DNA from 3 places in the Rhizobium sp. WW22 genome. Region 3 is predicted to be linked to each of the others. Evidence: predicted binding sites of a transcription regulator. Region 3 holds the regulator's gene; each other region holds the start of a gene.
The links. Region 3 encodes LexA, which represses DNA repair genes until DNA is damaged. Its sites were predicted from a motif close to TGTTCNNNNTGTGTTCNG; they were not measured.
Positions count from the first base shown of each region.

Region 1 (5,597 bases), 590 kb from region 3:
CGCCGCCGGAGATCTCCTCCCATACCGTCTTATTGCCGTCAAGCGCATCGCGGCTCTGGTCGACATAGCTGAGATGCACCGTCTCGCCGATGCGGACCGTGCCGGCATCCGGCTTTTCCTGCCCGGTGATCATCTTGAACAGGGTCGTCTTGCCGGCGCCGTTCGGGCCAATGATGCCAACGATGCCGCCGGGCGGCAGCTTGATCGACAGATCATTGATCAGCGTGCGGCCTTCGAAGCCCTTGGTGATGCCCTCCATCTCGATCACCACCTGGCCGAGACGCTCGCTGACCGGAATGATGATCTGCGCATCACCGGGACGCTGATTTTCGGCAGCATCGACCAGCTGTTCGTAAGCGTTGATACGCGCCTTGGACTTGGCCTGGCGGGCCTTGGGGCTGGAGGCAATCCATTCCTGCTCACGGCTGATCGCCTTCTGGCGGCCAGCTTCTTCGCGGGCTTCCTGCTGCATGCGCTTGGCCTTGGCCCGCAGATAGGCGGAATAGTTGCCTTCGTAGGGAATGCCACGACCGCGGTCGAGTTCGAGAATCCAGCCGGTAACATTGTCGAGGAAGTAGCGGTCGTGGGTGATCATCATCACGGCGCCCGGATAGTCGCGCAGGTGCTTTTCCAGCCAGGCAATGGTCTCAGCGTCGAGATGGTTGGTCGGTTCGTCGAGCAGCAGCAGGTCTGGCTGCGAGAGAAGCAGACGGCATAGTGCGATACGGCGGCGCTCACCGCCTGAAAGGCTGGTGACTTCGGCATCGCGCGGCGGGCAGCACAAGGCTTCCATCGCCATCTCCACCTGGCTTTCCAGATCCCAAAGGTTCTGGCTGTCGATGATATCCTGGAGCTTGGCGCCCTCTTCCGCGGTCTCGTCGGAATAGTTCATCATCAATTCGTTGTAGCGATTGAGGATTTCGGTTTTCTTGGCAACGCCTTCCATGACGTTTTCGAAAACCGTCTTGTTGGGATCGAGCTGAGGCTCCTGCGCCAGGTAGCCGATGGTGGCGCCTTCGGCCAGCCAGGCTTCGCCGGTATATTCCTTGTCGAGGCCGGCCATGATGCGCAGCACGGTCGACTTACCTGCACCGTTCGGGCCGAGAATACCGATCTTGGCATCGGGGTAGAAGGAGAGATGGATATTCTCGAGAATCTTCTTGGCGCCATAGGACTTATTCAGACCGGCCATATGATAAATGAACTGACGTGCCATAGCTTGGGTTGCTCCACGGGCGAATAGCGTTGCGATTTGTGCCGCTATGTAGGCGAAACCCCGCCCTCGGGCAACGGCGAAACCTTGTCCGAGGGCATTATCCGCGTCAGAAAGGCCGTATTTTCTCAGAAACCGGCCGCGTCCACCACACCCCGATCACAGCCGAAGGAGGTACTGCCGGCCCCCTGGATCAGTTTGGCGAGCCGCGGCTCACTGCCCTGCTGGGGATCGATCGCATCTTCGGAGAGACCGATGGTCAGCTCCGAAATCATTCGGACATCGCCGACGCGGCGGCAGCTCATCTTGATGCGCGCATTGGCGCCCTCGCCGAAGCTCTGATCAAAGGCCGCCTTGATGCTTTCGGCATCCAGCTCCTTGCCGATATTCTGCGCGAAAAGATCCCGCACGGCAGACGTATTGAGTTCGGCGATCAGGCCAGCGGCGATGGAGAAATATTGGTCGGCGCTGAGCTTCGTGCAGGTGCCGTGCTTGATCCATTCATGCCGCTCCAGGCCGGATTGAGTGCCTGGCATTGCCTTGTCCAGCTTCGCCTTCACGTCTTGGGAAAGCTGCACGGCAGGCAGATCCTTCCAGTCGCGGCCACGATCCGCCTGCTTCAGATCCTCGGAAACATCGCAATATTCCTGCCGCATCGGCCAGAGGCCATGCAGAGAAAAATTCGTGGCATCATGATTGTTCGACGACTGGTTCCGGCATTCCACCTTTTTCTGGTTCGTCTGACAAAATGCCGGCTCCCAGCTCGCCGCCAGGATAAAGCGCGTCCGTCCGCGGCTATGTTCCTGAGCCATGGCGCTCGCCGCCGTTCCGACCGAAAGAAGTACAACTGCAAATACTCGAAGCCACTGCTTCATTCCTGCCTCCAACTAGAACATTATGGGAACAAATAAGCAGTTTGAGCGAGCAGGCGCAATCCTGAATCACGGCGCTCGGAAAGATTTATTTCTGTGAGCTTTACCACCTATCCATTGCAATCGAGCGGAGGATAACCTTTCGTCTAACTGGGGAGGAGCCAATATATGTTCGCCGAGACGCAGCGCCTGAAAAGTCCGACAGGCGCAACCCTTGCCTATCATCATTTGCCGGCGGCAACCGATGCTCGCGGCATCCTGCTGATATCGCACGGTCTCGCCGAGCATTCCCGCCGATACGAGGTCTTCGCGGATGCGATGGCGGGCCGAGGCTTTCATGTCTATGCTCACGATCATCGCGGCCATGGCGAGACGACGGCCCCTGATGCCCCCATCGGCCGCTTTGCCCGGAGAAATGGTGTCGAGCAGGTGATCGCCGATGTGCTCGCAATGCGCGAGCTTGCCGCAAGCTCCCATCCTGATCTGCCTATCATCCTGTTCGGGCATTCCATGGGCGGGTTGATTAGCCTGAATACTGTGGTCACGCATCCAGCCAAGTTCGATGCCGTCACGGTCTGGAATTCCAATTTCAATCCGGGCCTCGCCGGCCGCGCCGCCCAACTCATCCTCAAAACGGAGCGCATGTTTAAGGGATCGGACGTCCCGAGTGGACCGCTGCCGAAACTGACCTTCGGCACGTGGGGTAAATCGATCGCCAACCGCCGCACCGATTTCGACTGGCTCTCGCGCATTCCCGAGCAGGTGGACAAATATATCGCCGATCCGCTTTGCGGCTTCGATGCCTCGGTCTCGCTCTGGCTCGACCTGTTTGAACTTACCTTCCGCGCACCACAGAAGGCGCATCTCAATCGTCTCCGCCGCGACATGCCGATTCATCTCGTCGGCGGTGGCAAGGATCCCGCGACCGACGGCGCGAAAGCGATTTCCTGGCTGGCAAATCATTTGAAAAGAGCCGGCTTCTCTCGTATCACCACTGAAATCTATCCCGACATGCGGCACGAGACTCTCAGCGAAATCGGTGCCGAAAAAGCCATTTCCAACTTCGCCGACTGGTGCAAGAGGGTAACGGCAAACAACTGATTCTCATGGGAATTCCACAATGAACACCTCCAGCGGCTCCTCGGCGCGATTGCTGCAGTCGGAGCTGACCTTCGGTTTGGTGACGATGTTTCTCTCCGTCGTCCTCTCGCCAGTCATGGATATCTTCTCCAAGCTCGCGGCGACCACGATTCCGCCGGGCGAAGTGACCGCCGCCCGCTTCATCTTCCAGGCTCTTTTTGCGCTCCCCATGATGGCAATGCGCGGGAAATGGGGCGTGTGGAGTTGGCGACGCAGCGGCGTCCATGCCATCCGTGCCGCCGTGCTCACGCTGTCCATGGTGTCGTTCGTGACCACGCTGCAGGTGATGGAAGTGGCCGATGCCATTGCCATCTTCTTCGTCGAGCCGATGATACTCACCATCCTCAGCAGCGTCTTCCTGAAGGAAACCATCGGCTGGCGGCGTTATACCGCCTGTGCCGTCGGCTTTTTCGGCGCGATGCTGATCATCCAGCCAAGCTTTCAGGAAGTCGGCTTTTTCGCCTTGCTTCCTATCGTCACCGCGTTTTGCGTCGCCGTCTACGTCATGATCACGCGCGTGGTCTCCCATAGCGAGGACGCATGGTCGATGCAGTTCCAGACGGCTTTATGGGGGACCGGCATCAGTGTGGTCCTGCTTGCCATCGGTCGAACGACGGGGTCTACAATCCTCGATCCGGTCATTCCGGATCTGATGGCCACGCTCTATCTGCTCGGCGTTGGCGTTACTGCGGCAGCGGCGGGTATCCTCACGGTATATGCCTATCGCGCCGTGCCGGCCTCGACACTTGCGCCGCTGCAGTATTTCGAGATCGTTTCCGCCACGATCTTCGGCTGGCTCGTTTTCGACAATTTCCCGGATGCGATCAAATGGCTCGGCATCCTCATCATCACCGGCTCCGGCCTCTACATTCTCTGGCGCGAGCGGCGCTTTGCTTCCAAGCCGGTATCCGATACATCTGAAACTGCATTCACGCCGTAAGCGGCAGAGCGGATGACATGACGGACCAGAAAACCAAGAAACCTCCGCTCTCCGGTATTCGCGTCATTGAGCTTGCCCGCGTTCTCGCCGGTCCCTGGGCCGGACAGATGCTGGCCGACCTCGGCGCCGATGTCATCAAAGTGGAAAATCCCGACGGCGGCGACGACACGCGCCAGTGGGGACCGCCCTTCGTCGAAGGCAAGGACGGCGAGAATCTCTCTGCCGCCTATTACCACTCTGCCAATCGCGGCAAACGCTCCATTACTGCCGACCTCAAGACCGAGGATGGACAGGGCCTGGTGCGCCGACTGGTAAAGACGGCCGATGTGGTGATCGAGAATTTCAAGCTCGGCGGCCTGGTAAAGTACGGGCTGGATTATGAAAGCCTGAGGAAGATCAATCCCCGCATCGTCTACTGCTCGATCACCGGCTTCGGGCAAACCGGCCCCTATGCCGGTCTCGCCGGCTATGACTATATCGTGCAGGGCATGTCTGGCTTCATGTCGATCACAGGCGAGCCGGATGGCCAGCCGATGAAGGCCGGCGTCGCGATCGCCGATATCTTCACCGGCATCTATGCCGTATCGGCAATCGAGGCCGCCCTGATCCATGCGCTGAAGACCGGGGAAGGACAACTCATCGACATGGCGCTGCTCGATGTACAATCCGCAGTGCTCGCCAATCAAAACATGAACTATCTGATTTCGGGTAAGCCGCCCGTGCGGCTCGGCAATGCCCATCCCAATATCTCGCCCTACGAAGTCATACCCACGGCCGACGGCTATCTCATTCTCGCTGTCGGCAACGACGGGCAGTTCCGGCGCCTCTGCGCCATTCTCGGCATGGAGACCGATGCCGACGACGAGCGCTATGCGACCAACAAGGCCCGCGTCGCCAACCGCAACGAAGTGCGCGCTTTCATTTCTGCCGAAACGCTGAAGTGGAACAAGGCAGAGCTGCTGAAAGCCTGTGAGGCCAACGCCGTACCGGCCGGCGCCATTAACACGATCGAGGATATGTTCGCCGATCCGCAGATTGTGGCGCGCGGACTGAGGATCGATCTTGAGGATAGCGCCGGCACTGTCATTCCGAGCGTCCGCACGCCGATCGTGCTGTCGGAAACGCCGTTGACCTATACGCGGCCGAGCCCGCGTCTCGGCGAACATCAGGAGGAAGTTCTGGCCGAACTGGCCAAACTGGAGGGGAAGGCGAGGAAATGAAGCGAACGGGCGGGCAACTTATCGTCGAGGCTTTGAAGGCCAATGGCGTGCAGCGTATGTCCTGCGTGCCGGGCGAGAGCTTTCTCGCCGTGCTCGATGCCCTGCGCGACAGCGATATCAAGGTGCTCGTCTGCCGCCAGGAAGGGGGCGCGGCGATGATGGCGGATACTTGGGGCCGATTGACCGGCGAGCCGGGCATTTGCATGGTCACC
Region 1 covers NZ_CP178198.1:1,863,085-1,868,681, forward strand. The annotation lists gene ettA (energy-dependent translational throttle protein EttA) at 1-1,216, opposite strand, end outside; gene ACK83U_RS09240 (ribonuclease T2 family protein) at 1,342-2,088, opposite strand; gene ACK83U_RS09245 (alpha/beta hydrolase) at 2,254-3,186, shown strand; gene ACK83U_RS09250 (DMT family transporter) at 3,206-4,165, shown strand; gene ACK83U_RS09255 (CaiB/BaiF CoA transferase family protein) at 4,183-5,385, shown strand; gene ACK83U_RS09260 (thiamine pyrophosphate-binding protein) at 5,382-5,597, shown strand, end outside.
Region 1: ACK83U_RS09240 (ribonuclease T2 family protein) is a predicted target of LexA. The motif match lies at 2,102-2,119, and genes of this name have one in related genera.

Region 2 (5,597 bases), 1.8 Mb from region 3:
TGCGGTCTCGCCGCTTCCCGGCAGGGAGCGGATCATCCGTATCAATGCGCTCTCCTCCAATTTCGGTGCCGATGACCTGGCGCTGGTTACGGAGCTGGAGCCGGATGCGGTGTTGCTGCCGAAGGTGGACGAGCCGCAGGACGTAAGCGATGTCAGTGACCGGCTTGCGGAAGCCGATGCACCGGAAGACTTGCGTATCTGGGCCATGATCGAGACGCCGCGCGGCATCCTGAATGCGGCCGCGATCGCCGAAGCCGGGCGCACGGCAGGGAGCCGGCTCGATTGTTTCGTCGTCGGTCTCAACGACCTCAGAAAGGAAACGGGCGTTCTGCCGCAGCCCGGTCGCCCCTATCTCGTGCCCTGGCTGATGCAGGTGATATTGGCCGTCAGCGCTTACGGCCTTGAGGCGATCGACAGCGTCTTCAACGATTTCAGGAATGCCGAGGAGTTCGAAGCAGAATGCGGCCAGGGTGTCGCCATGGGCTTTGCCGGCAAGATGCTGATCCATCCAAACCAGATCGAGGCGGCCAACCGGCATTTCGGCCCGGCTGAGGCTGCCATTGCCGAGGCCGAAGCCATCATTGCGGCTTTTGCCGACCCGAGCGCCGCCACTCTCAATGTCGTGAACCTTGGCGGGCGCATGGTGGAGCGGCTGCACCTTGTCCAGGCGGAAAGACTCATTCATAAAGCTCGCCTGATCGAACAGCGCTCTTCGGGCACGGCAGCGGCGCCCCGCACCGAGGTCTGACCGTCGAATTGCCCGGCCAAATACGAAAGATGCCCTAATGAAACTCTACCGCTTCCTCACCGGCCCCGATGACGCTTCCTTCTGCCACAAGGTCAGTGCGGCGCTGAACAAGGGCTGGGAGCTATACGGCTCGCCGACCTATGGCTTCAATTCTGCAAGCGGGCGTATGGAGTGCGGCCAGGCCGTCGTCAAGGAAGTTGCCGGCAAGGATTACGATCCGGATATGAAGCTTTCGGAGCAGTAATAAGTTGATGAGCGAACGGGCTTCAACGAGCATTGGCTGCCATTGGAGCCTAAATAGCCCTAAATGCGTTTATCTCGTCTTTTACTTCACGCCATGTCAAAAGCCAGATTATCGGATTTTCTTTTACATACGTGATGTCCTCGCCCTTTCTAAGGGATGAGCGTAAGGACATGCTCAGCATGCTGCTCCCTAAGCCAAAGGTGAAGGAGCTGAAGATGCCAATAAAATATATGAGCTTGGCGAAGTTTGTGACAGGATTTTCATTAAGATCCGGTGCGCCAACCTTAAAGTAATCTCCTATTATCAATAGGAGAAGGAATGAAGCGCTAAATAATAGGCTTATCCTTAAAGTCACTTTATCCTATCCGTTGCGAGTGAATCTACAATATATCGGATGATAGTAAATTTTATTGACGAAAGATATCACCGATCCGTCGCTTCTTCGGCGCTTGCCTCGATGCGCTCCATGTCCTCGTCGCTCAGGCCGAAATGGTGGCCGATCTCGTGGATCAGGACATGGGTAATGATGTCGCCGAGAGTTTCATCGTTCTCGGCCCAATAGTCGATGATCGGCCGGCGATAGAGGCGGATCTTATTGGGCATATCGCCGGTCTGGGCGGTAAAGCGCTCCGAGATGCCGCGGCCTTCGAAGAGACCGAGCAGGTCGAAGGGTGTTTCCAGCGCCATATCCTCGAACACTTCGTCATCCGGGAAATCCTCGATGAGAATGACGAGGTTGCCGGTGAGCGAGCGGAATTCCTCCGGCAAGTGGCTGTAAGCCTCCATTGCCAGGGATTCGAATGTGCTGATGGAGGGAGAATGGCGATCCCGCCAATCTTCGCTCTGGTCAACGCGAGCCATGAATATTCCTTCCTTGGCTGGTCATATAGAGACTTTGCGCTGCTTTTACGAGAGCGGAATAGAGCGTGATGCCGAAAAGTGTTTGAGCGGTTTTCGATCGACATCATGCTCTACTTTTTTGATTCTAGAGCGGATTCGGATTTTCGGGCGACAGACCGAAATCATCTGGCTCGGTTCACAGGAATATTTTCTTATGAAATGGTGTTGACTCTTTCTCCAAGCTCTGGAATCCATAAGAACATAACAGGAACATTATCGATCTGGAGTGAACGTCATGGCCGAGGCTGCCGTGGCGCGGGAAACGCTTTTTGCCCTGCGTGAAACCATTGCCCGACTGGAAGGCAGGCCGATCCCGGCGCTGGCAGCCTCGGCGCATGAGGCTTTGGCAGACAAGCCGGTGAGAGAGGCGATGGGTAGTGCGAAATCCCTGCCTACTGAGCCTACGCTTGAACAGTCGCTCCTTCCGATCGGCGTCGATGAGCTCGATGCGGCTCTGCAAGGCGGTTTGCCGCTCGATGCGCTGACGGAAATCCGCTCGCTCGGCCTGCGCGATGCCGGGGCGGCCAGCGGCTTTGCCCTGGCGCTCGCGGCGAGACTGCATGCGCGAGCATCGGATAAGACCGCGGCCAAGTCGCCGGTCCTATGGATCGGCGATACGGTGGCAACGATGGAGGCAGGCCTGCCCTATGCCATCGGCATCGGCGATTTCGGGCTGGAGCCTCAGGCTCTCCTGCAGGCGTCGCCGCGCAAGCTCGACGATGCGCTCTGGGTGGCGGAAGCAGCCCTTGGCAGTGCTGCCTTTGCCGTCGTCATTCTGGAGGTGCGCGGCAATCCCGCCCGTTTCGGTCTGACCGAAAGCCGGCGCCTGGCGCTGAGGGCCAAGGCGGCGGGACAGCCCTTGTTTCTGTTGCGACAGGGAGGCGAGGAGGAAGCAAGCAGCGCCCTCTTCCGCTTTTCCGTCGAACCCGCGCCGGCACAGGCGCGGCCCCTGCCGGACGGATCGGTGCTTGGCGGCAGCATCGGTCACCCGGCTTTTCGTCTGACCTTGGAAAAGAGCCGAAACCCGGCGCCCCTTTCCATAATCCTGGAGTGGAATGCCCATGACCGCCGCTTTGCCCCTGTCTCCGATGTTCATTACCCTGCCTTTCCCGGCGAATACACAGCGCATTCTGGCGCTGACCTTCCCGCATCTGCCGACCGACCGGATCGCGCGCAAGCGCTGGGGTCTGTCCTGGCGTTCGGCAGGCAGGCTTGAAGCGCCGCCGCTTGCCTGTGCCGGCAAGCTGAACAATGCCATGCGGCTGACTGCGCTCAATGAACGGGCTGAAATGATCGGCCTGAAGCAGGGTCAGGGCGTGGCCGAGGCAAAGGCGATCTGTCCTGATCTCGATGTCGTCGAGGAGGATCCGGTCGCGGATCGCAAGCTTCTGGAAGCGATCGCCGACTGGTGCGACCGCTATACGCCGCTGGTGGCGATCGACGGCAAGGACGGCCTTTTTCTCGATATTACCGGCTGCGCCCATCTTTTCGGCGGCGAAGAGGCGCTGCTTGAGGATATCTTGATCCGGATTTCCCGACTGGGCTTCGATGTGCGCGGCGCCATTTCCTCTGCGCCCGGCCTCTCCTGGGCCGTCGCCCGCTTTGACGAGAGCCGCATCGTTCCGCCTGAAGCCATGGAAGAGGCACTGGCACCGCTGCCGGTTGCATGTCTTCGGCTTGGCGAGGAGATTGTCGCCGCCTTGCAGAAGATGGGCCTGAAGCAGGTCGGCGACCTTCTGGCAGCACCGCGTGCGCCGCTTGCCCGCCGTTTCGGTGCGCAGCTAATGTTGCGGCTCGATCAGGCTGTCGGCCTCGTCGAGGAACCGATTTCGCCGCGTCGCCCGGTCGCGCAATTGTCAGCCGAGCGCCGGCTTGCCGAGCCGGTGCAGGCGGAAGAGGATATTCTTCAGCTTGCCCGCCAGCTTGCCGAAACCCTGAAGCCGGGGCTGGAGGCGCGCGGCGTCGGCGGCCGTTCCTTCGAGCTTCTGCTTTTCCGGGTGGATGGGGCGGTTTTCCGCATCGCGGCCGGCGCATCGCAACCGCTGCGGGAGCCGAACCGGATCGCCAGCCTGTTCACGGAGCGCTTCGGCGCCATTCATGACGATCTCGATGTCGGTTACGGTTTCGAAATCATCCGCCTCAATGTGCTTCAGCATGCGCCCTTCGATGCCATGCAAGGCGATTTTGTCGGAGAAGACCGCCAGGAAGGATCTCTTGCCGCCTTTGTGGATCGTGTGGCCGCCCGGCTGGGGCCGGATTGTCTGCAAGGGTTCGAGCTGCGGCAGAGCCATATCCCTGAGCGGGCCGTGCGGCCGCTGCCGGCCATGGCTATCCTCGCCTCGAAGCGGCGCACAGGTAAGGAGGATGCCGGCCATCATGGTTTCTTCCGCGGCGAACGGCCGCTCCGGCTGTTTCGTATGCCGGAGCTGGTCGAAACCATTGCTGCCGAAGTGCCCGACGGCCCTCCCCGGCAGTTCCGCTGGCGGCGGGTGATGCATCGGGTCAGCCGGGCCGAAGGGCCGGAGCGGCTTTCGGCGGAATGGTGGGTCGAGGAAAAGGAAGAGCCTGCCCGCGATTATTTCCAAGTCGAGGATGAGGAGGGCCATCGTTTCTGGCTGTTCCGCAAGGGGCTCTATGGCCGAGGCGGCACAACGCCGGATTGGTACATGCACGGGGTCTTCGCATGAACGCGCGCCCGAGCTTTCACGAACCCGTACCCTTCTTTGAGATCGGCGTGAGAACGAATTTCTCCTTTCTCGAAGGTGCCTCACATCCGGAGGAAATCGTGGCGCAGGCCGCCATCCTGAAACTTTCCGGATTTGGGATCGCCGACCGCAATTCGGTTGCCGGCGTGGTCAAGGCGCATGCGCATACCAAGCTTCTCCGGGAGAAGTACAAGGAGGGCATTGAGAAGAACCTGGAGCTTCAGGCGAAGGGCAAGCCAGAAAAGCCGCTTCTGAAGCCGGTTCCTTTCCAGCCTGGCGCGCGCCTTGTGTTTTCGGACGGTACACCTGACATTCTTGCCTATCCGGAAAACCGAAAGGGCTGGGCGCATCTCTGCCGGCTGCTGAGCGCCGGTAATCTGCGCGGCGAAAAAGGCACCTGCATCCTCAATGAAAGCGACCTTGTGGAATGGGGTGACGAGATGATGCTGGCGCTTATTCCCGATGCGACAAGTGTCGAGACGCAAGAAGGGCAGGAAAAGCTGGAGCAATGCCTGAAGCGGTTATGGATGCGCTTCGTCAGGAAATTCCACATGGTCCTGTCGCCGGCCTATGACGGGCGGGACCGGATGGTCTTCGCCACGCTTTCCATCCTGGCGCAGCGCAATGGCGTGCGGCTGATCGCCAGCAATCAGCCGCTCTATCATGCGACCGAGCGCAAGCCGCTTGCCGATATCGTCGTTTCGATCCGCGAACATGTACCGATCGCCGAGGCTGGTTTCAAACTGGCAGCGAACGCCGAGCGCTACATGAAGGACGCTGCCGAGATGGCACGTCTGTTCCGGGATTATCCGAAGGCTATAGCCAATACGCAGAAGTTTTTTAGCCGGCTTTCTTTTTCACTGGACGAGCTAAAACACAATTATCCCGACGAAAGCGTTCCTGGAGAGACCGTTGCGGAGACGCTGAAGCGGCTGACATGGGAGGGCGCCGAGTGGCGCTTTCCCGGAGGGATCCCGCCAAAGGTTTCGGCGCAGATCGA
Region 2 covers NZ_CP178198.1:3,336,885-3,342,481, reverse strand. The annotation lists gene ACK83U_RS16290 (HpcH/HpaI aldolase/citrate lyase family protein) at 1-748, shown strand, start outside; gene ACK83U_RS16285 (DUF1737 domain-containing protein) at 786-992, shown strand; gene ACK83U_RS16280 (metallopeptidase family protein) at 1,416-1,853, opposite strand; gene ACK83U_RS16275 (ImuA family protein) at 2,128-3,108, shown strand; gene ACK83U_RS16270 (Y-family DNA polymerase) at 3,149-4,579, shown strand; gene ACK83U_RS16265 (error-prone DNA polymerase) at 4,576-5,597, shown strand, end outside.
Region 2: ACK83U_RS16275 (ImuA family protein) is a predicted target of LexA. The motif match lies at 2,088-2,105, and genes of this name have one in related genera.

Region 3 (5,597 bases):
CTTGCTGCCAACCTTGCGGCCATGCCCGTCGTCTCTTTCATCGTCATGCCCTTCGGTATGATGGCGATGCTGCTGATGCCTTTCGGAATCGATGGACCGTTCTGGAAAGTCACCGGTGAGGGACTGGAGCTTGTGATCGCTGTTGCAAAAACGGTGGCTGGGTGGGGAGGTGACATTACCTTCGGTCGCCAGCCCGGCTGGCTGATGCCGACTTTCATCGCTGGCTTCCTGACCATGAGCATGCTGCGGACCCGGCTTCGCCATCTGGGCCTGTTGCTGCTGCTGTCATCTGTCGGTGTAGCCGCGTTCGGCTCTGGTGTGCCGAAGCCGGATCTGATGATCTCGGAAGATGGCATTCTGGTTGCCTTGCGCCAGAACGATATCCTCGCCACCAATCGCGAGAGACCGCAGGCCTTCATCTTCGAGCAATGGCAGAAAGCGCTCGTCGCGGCCGAACATCAACCGCCGACCATGCTCCCGACCGATAGCCGGCTTCCGCAGATCAGCAAGACGGATCGGCATAAGCGATTAAGCAATGACGAGCAGAAGGCGGTCCGCACCGCAATGGAAGAAGCTTTAGACCGCACCATGCAAGGCAGCTTTGCCTGTCAGAAGGGAGCATGGTGTGTCGCCATGCTCGAAAACGGCGCGATATTGGTCACCATCGAGAACGCAGCCTATCTGCCCACGGCTTGCGACACCGGGAATATTATCGTGACGCCAATCCGGCTGCGGCTGGACCATTGCCGCTCCGGAGCAACGCTCATAACCGGTGCGACATTGCGCAAAACCGGCTCCATCGAAATGGTGCTTTCCGTAGACAAGCCCATCATCTCAGCCGCATTCAACAACCCGCAGCGCCCATGGACCAGGCATCGAACCTATGATTGGCGCACCGACAAATTCGACGCGCCAATTGCAAAGGCACCACCAGTTCTGGACAATTCACCGGTCAGTGATAGCGACGAATAAGGCCGACGAGCTTGCCCTGAACTTTGACGCGATCCGGCCCGAAGATGCGGGTTTCATAGGCTGGGTTGGCGGCTTCCAGCGCGATGGAGGCACCCTTGCGACGGAAGCGCTTCAAGGTAGCTTCTTCATCGTCGACGAGTGCAACGACGATATCGCCGGGATTGGCCGTCGTCGAATTGCGGATGATGACCGTGTCGCCGTCGAAAATTCCGGCATCGATCATCGAATCCCCGCGAACTTCGAGCGCATAATGTTCGCCGGAGCCGAGCATGTCGGCGGGAACGGTAATGTCGTGCGTATTGTTCTGGATTGCCGAGATCGGAACGCCGGCGGCGATGCGGCCCATCACAGGTACGGACGCCGAGCCGTTGTGATCGTCATTTGCCACTTTCGACGGAGCGGGCGGGGCAACGGGCTGCGGCTTGCCGAGGCTGCCCTCGATGACGCTGGGCGAAAAACCGCGGCGCTGTTGCAGGCTCGGATTATAGGCGTCGGGAAGCTTGATGACTTCGAGCGCTCTGGCCCGGTTCGGCAGCCTGCGGATGAAACCTCGCTCCTCCAGCGCCGTGATCAGGCGGTGAATGCCGGATTTGGATGCCAGATCCAGTGCATCCTTCATCTCGTCGAAGGATGGCGGAACACCGGATTCCTTCATGCGTTCGTGAATGAAGAGAAGCAGTTCCTGCTGCTTGCGCGTCAACATCGTCTTGGAACCTCAGAATCAAGAAAAGCCGTGAAACAAATCCAGAACGGACACTATATGTTCCATATGTGTTCCGCAAGTGCTTAAATTTCGGTAAAGCCTTGTGGGGGCAGTTAAATAATTACCATTTGCGAATGGATCGGATCGGAACATCGAGGCGCCATATCTGCGTTAACCCATGGAAAAATATGAGAAATGCCGCTCTGTTCGCTTCCAGGGCCTTGTCGTTCAGTCCGTGCGCCCAGCATTTGGATCAAAGTGCCGCGCTACTGCATGAGCCGGCTATGGGAGAGAATCAGCAATCACGTTTGCGAGATCGCCTTCGATCCATGTCGTGTGCTTCGGGATGTTCCATCCTTCCATCTTGAATTGCTTGGGGGATGGGCGCAAATCTGCTTCCGCAAGCAAACAGGAGAAGCCATGATTTCGTCTCCGCATCCGCTGGATCATCTCGTGCTGCCGACCGTCAACATCGCTCTGGCGCGCGAACGTCTCGGCAAGCTCGGTTTCACCGTGGCTCCAGATGCGTGCCATCCCTTTGGCACTCAGAATGCCTGCGTCTTCCTTGCCGATAAAACCTATCTCGAACCTCTGGGCGTCGCATCTCCGGAGCAATGCGAGAAGAGCATCGTGGATGGCAATGTTTTCGTCGCGCGCGATCAGGCTTATCGTTTCCGGGTGGGGGATGATGGCTTCTCGGCCGTGGTATTCGGTACGGATGATGCGGTGGCGGATGACAAGCGTTTCAACGCGGCGGCGATTTCGGCGGGGCGAATGCTGGATTTCTCCCGTCCGATGAGATGCCGGATGGAACCGAAACCACGGCAGGCTTTCGTCTTGCCCTTGCCGCCGATCTGCGCGCGCCGGATTTTCTCGCTTTCTGCTGTCAGCGCATCAATCCGCTGCCGGCTGATCGCAGCGCGCTCGAGCGTCACGAGAACGGCGTGACTGGTATCGCGCGGGTAGCGCTTTGCGCGCCGAAGCCGGCGGTCTATCGCGGTTTCTTCGAAGAGGTTGTCGGCGACCCACGCATTATGGAACATTCCTTTGGCCTGACGATCAGGACTGCCAATGCCGATCTCGAGATTTTGACGCCGGAAGGAATGGAGGCATTCTATGATCTGCCTGTTCGCACGAATGATCCGGGGCTCAGGGCGCGGGCAATCCTTTTCAAAACGCGCGATCTTTCCGTGACATCGTCGCATTTCACTGCTAACGGCGTCACCTATACGCGTAAGAACAATCGTCTATTGGCGAGGTTGGCGCCCGGTCAGGGCGCATTGTTCGCCTTTGAGGAGATAAAATGAGCACAAATTCCGAAGTCACCGTCGGCGAGGGCGCCTCCAAGGTCCTTTTTTCCAATACTGCAAAGCTGTCGCTGATCGCCGGTCCCTGCCAGATGGAAAGCCGCGACCATGCTTTCATGGTTGCCGGCGTTTTGAAGGAACTTTGCGGCAAGCTGGGCATCGGCCTCGTCTACAAGTCCTCCTTCGACAAGGCGAACCGTACATCGCTGTCGGGCAAGCGCGGCATCGGGCTGGAAAAGGCGCTGGAAGTCTTTGAAGACCTGAAGAAGGAATATGGCTTCCCGGTCCTGACCGACATCCACACGGAAGAGCAGTGCGCCATCGTTTCCAAGACGGTCGATATACTGCAGATCCCGGCTTTCCTGTCGCGCCAGACAGACCTTTTGGTTGCCGCTGCCAAGACCGGCCGCGTGGTCAACGTCAAGAAGGGCCAGTTCCTGGCGCCATGGGATATGAAGAACGTGCTTGCCAAGCTGAACGAAAGCGGCAATCCGAATATTCTTCTTTGCGAGCGCGGCGCCTCCTTTGGTTACAATACGCTTGTTTCCGACATGCGCTCGCTGCCGATCATGGCGGCGATGGGCGCGCCCGTCATCTTCGACGCGACCCATTCCGTGCAGCAGCCAGGCGGACAGGGCGGTTCGACCGGCGGCGATCGCCGGTTCGTCGAGACGCTGGCGCGCGCCGCCGTTGCCGTCGGTGTCGCAGGCGTTTTTGTCGAGACGCATGAGGATCCGGACAATGCACCATCCGATGGCCCGAACATGGTCTATCTGAAGGATATGCCGCGGCTTCTGGAGAAGCTGCTGGCCTTCGACGCCATCGCCAAGGCCTGAAATAAAGCCGGCATTCAACAGGCTGACATGAACTTGCGTTACGGGCCTGCAGGAGTGCCAAATCGCGGCGCGGATCGCCATTGAAATTTCCGCGCCTTCGATTAAGACGATTTAAATCGATTTATAAACCAGCGAGCAGGGAGCTATCATGACCGCAATCACCGACATTATCGCCCGCGAGATTCTCGACAGCCGTGGCAATCCGACTGTCGAAGTCGATGTCTACCTCGAAGATGGCAGCATGGGCCGCGCGGCGGTTCCGTCGGGTGCGTCGACCGGCGCGCATGAAGCTGTAGAGCTTCGCGATGGCGGCAAGCGCTACCATGGCAAGGGTGTCGAGAAGGCCGTCGAAGCCGTCAATTCGGAAATCTTCGACGCGATCGGCGGCATGGATGCCGAAAACCAGATCCAGCTCGACAACATCATGATCGAGCTCGACGGCACGCCGAACAAGTCGCGCCTCGGCGCCAATGCCATCCTCGGCGTCTCGCTCGCCGTTGCCAAGGCTGCTGCCCAGAGCGCCAACCTGCCGCTCTACCGTTATGTCGGCGGCGCTCATGCCCGCCTGCTGCCAGTCCCGATGATGAACATCATCAACGGTGGCGCCCATGCCGACAACCCGATCGACTTCCAGGAATTCATGATCCTGCCGATCGGCGCTGACTCGATCCGCGAAGCCGTCCGCATGGGTTCGGAAGTCTTCCACGTTCTGAAGAAGGAACTGGCATCGCAGGGCCACAACACTAACGTCGGTGACGAAGGTGGTTTCGCACCGGGCCTTTCCAGCGCCCCGGCAGCTCTCGACTTCATCATGAAGTCGATCGAGAAGGCCGGCTACAAGCCGGGCGAAGAAATTGCTCTCGGCCTCGATTGCGCTTCGACCGAATTCTTCAAGGACGGCAAGTATGTTCTCGAGGGCGAAGGCCGCACGCTGGAATCCGGCGCCATGGCTGAATACCTCGCAGAACTCGCAGCCAAGTACCCGATCGTTTCGATCGAAGACGGCATGGCTGAAGACGATTGGGAAGGCTGGAAGACGCTGACCGACCTCATCGGCAAGAAGACCCAGCTCGTCGGCGACGACCTGTTCGTCACCAACTCTGCCCGCCTGCGCGATGGTATCGGCATGGGTGTAGCCAACTCGATCCTCGTCAAGGTCAACCAGATCGGCTCGCTGACCGAGACCCTCGACGCCGTGGAAACTGCGCACAAGGCGAACTACACCGCCGTCATGTCGCACCGCTCCGGCGAAACGGAAGATTCCACGATCGCCGATCTCGCTGTCGCCACCAACTGCGGGCAGATCAAGACCGGCTCGCTGTCGCGTTCGGACCGTCTTGCCAAGTACAACCAGCTCATCCGTATCGAGGAAGCGCTCGGCCCGCAGGCAAAATATGCCGGCCGCTCTATCCTGCGCGGTTGATATCTGATTTGTCGGATCCATCTGGATCCGCGGCCAGATTGTTCGCTTGGATTGAACCGCGCCTTCGGGCGCGGTTTTTTGTTGGCCCTGGCAGTTAGAGTCAACGGACGGTTAATCTCTGCCGGTTATCTTGGCTCCAGGTATTTGATTTCATGTGATCTTGTTTGGGCCGAATGGGCTGTGAGGAGATCGCGCAAAGCCAGAGCGTGACGAGCGAGTATGTGGACAAAGTATCATAAGAAGAGAAGGTTCGGCCGTCTCATCCTTCCCGCCATCACCATCGCTTTTGTGAGCTACTTCGGTTATCATTGCATTCATGGCGATTACGGCCTGAAGGCGACTGAGGTTTTCGAGCA
Region 3 covers NZ_CP178198.1:1,275,129-1,280,725, forward strand. The annotation lists gene ACK83U_RS06410 (ComEC/Rec2 family competence protein) at 1-972, shown strand, start outside; gene lexA (transcriptional repressor LexA) at 953-1,675, opposite strand; partial or broken gene ACK83U_RS06420 (VOC family protein) at 2,096-2,982, shown strand; gene kdsA (3-deoxy-8-phosphooctulonate synthase) at 2,979-3,818, shown strand; gene eno (phosphopyruvate hydratase) at 3,967-5,241, shown strand; gene ACK83U_RS06435 (FtsB family cell division protein) at 5,461-5,597, shown strand, end outside.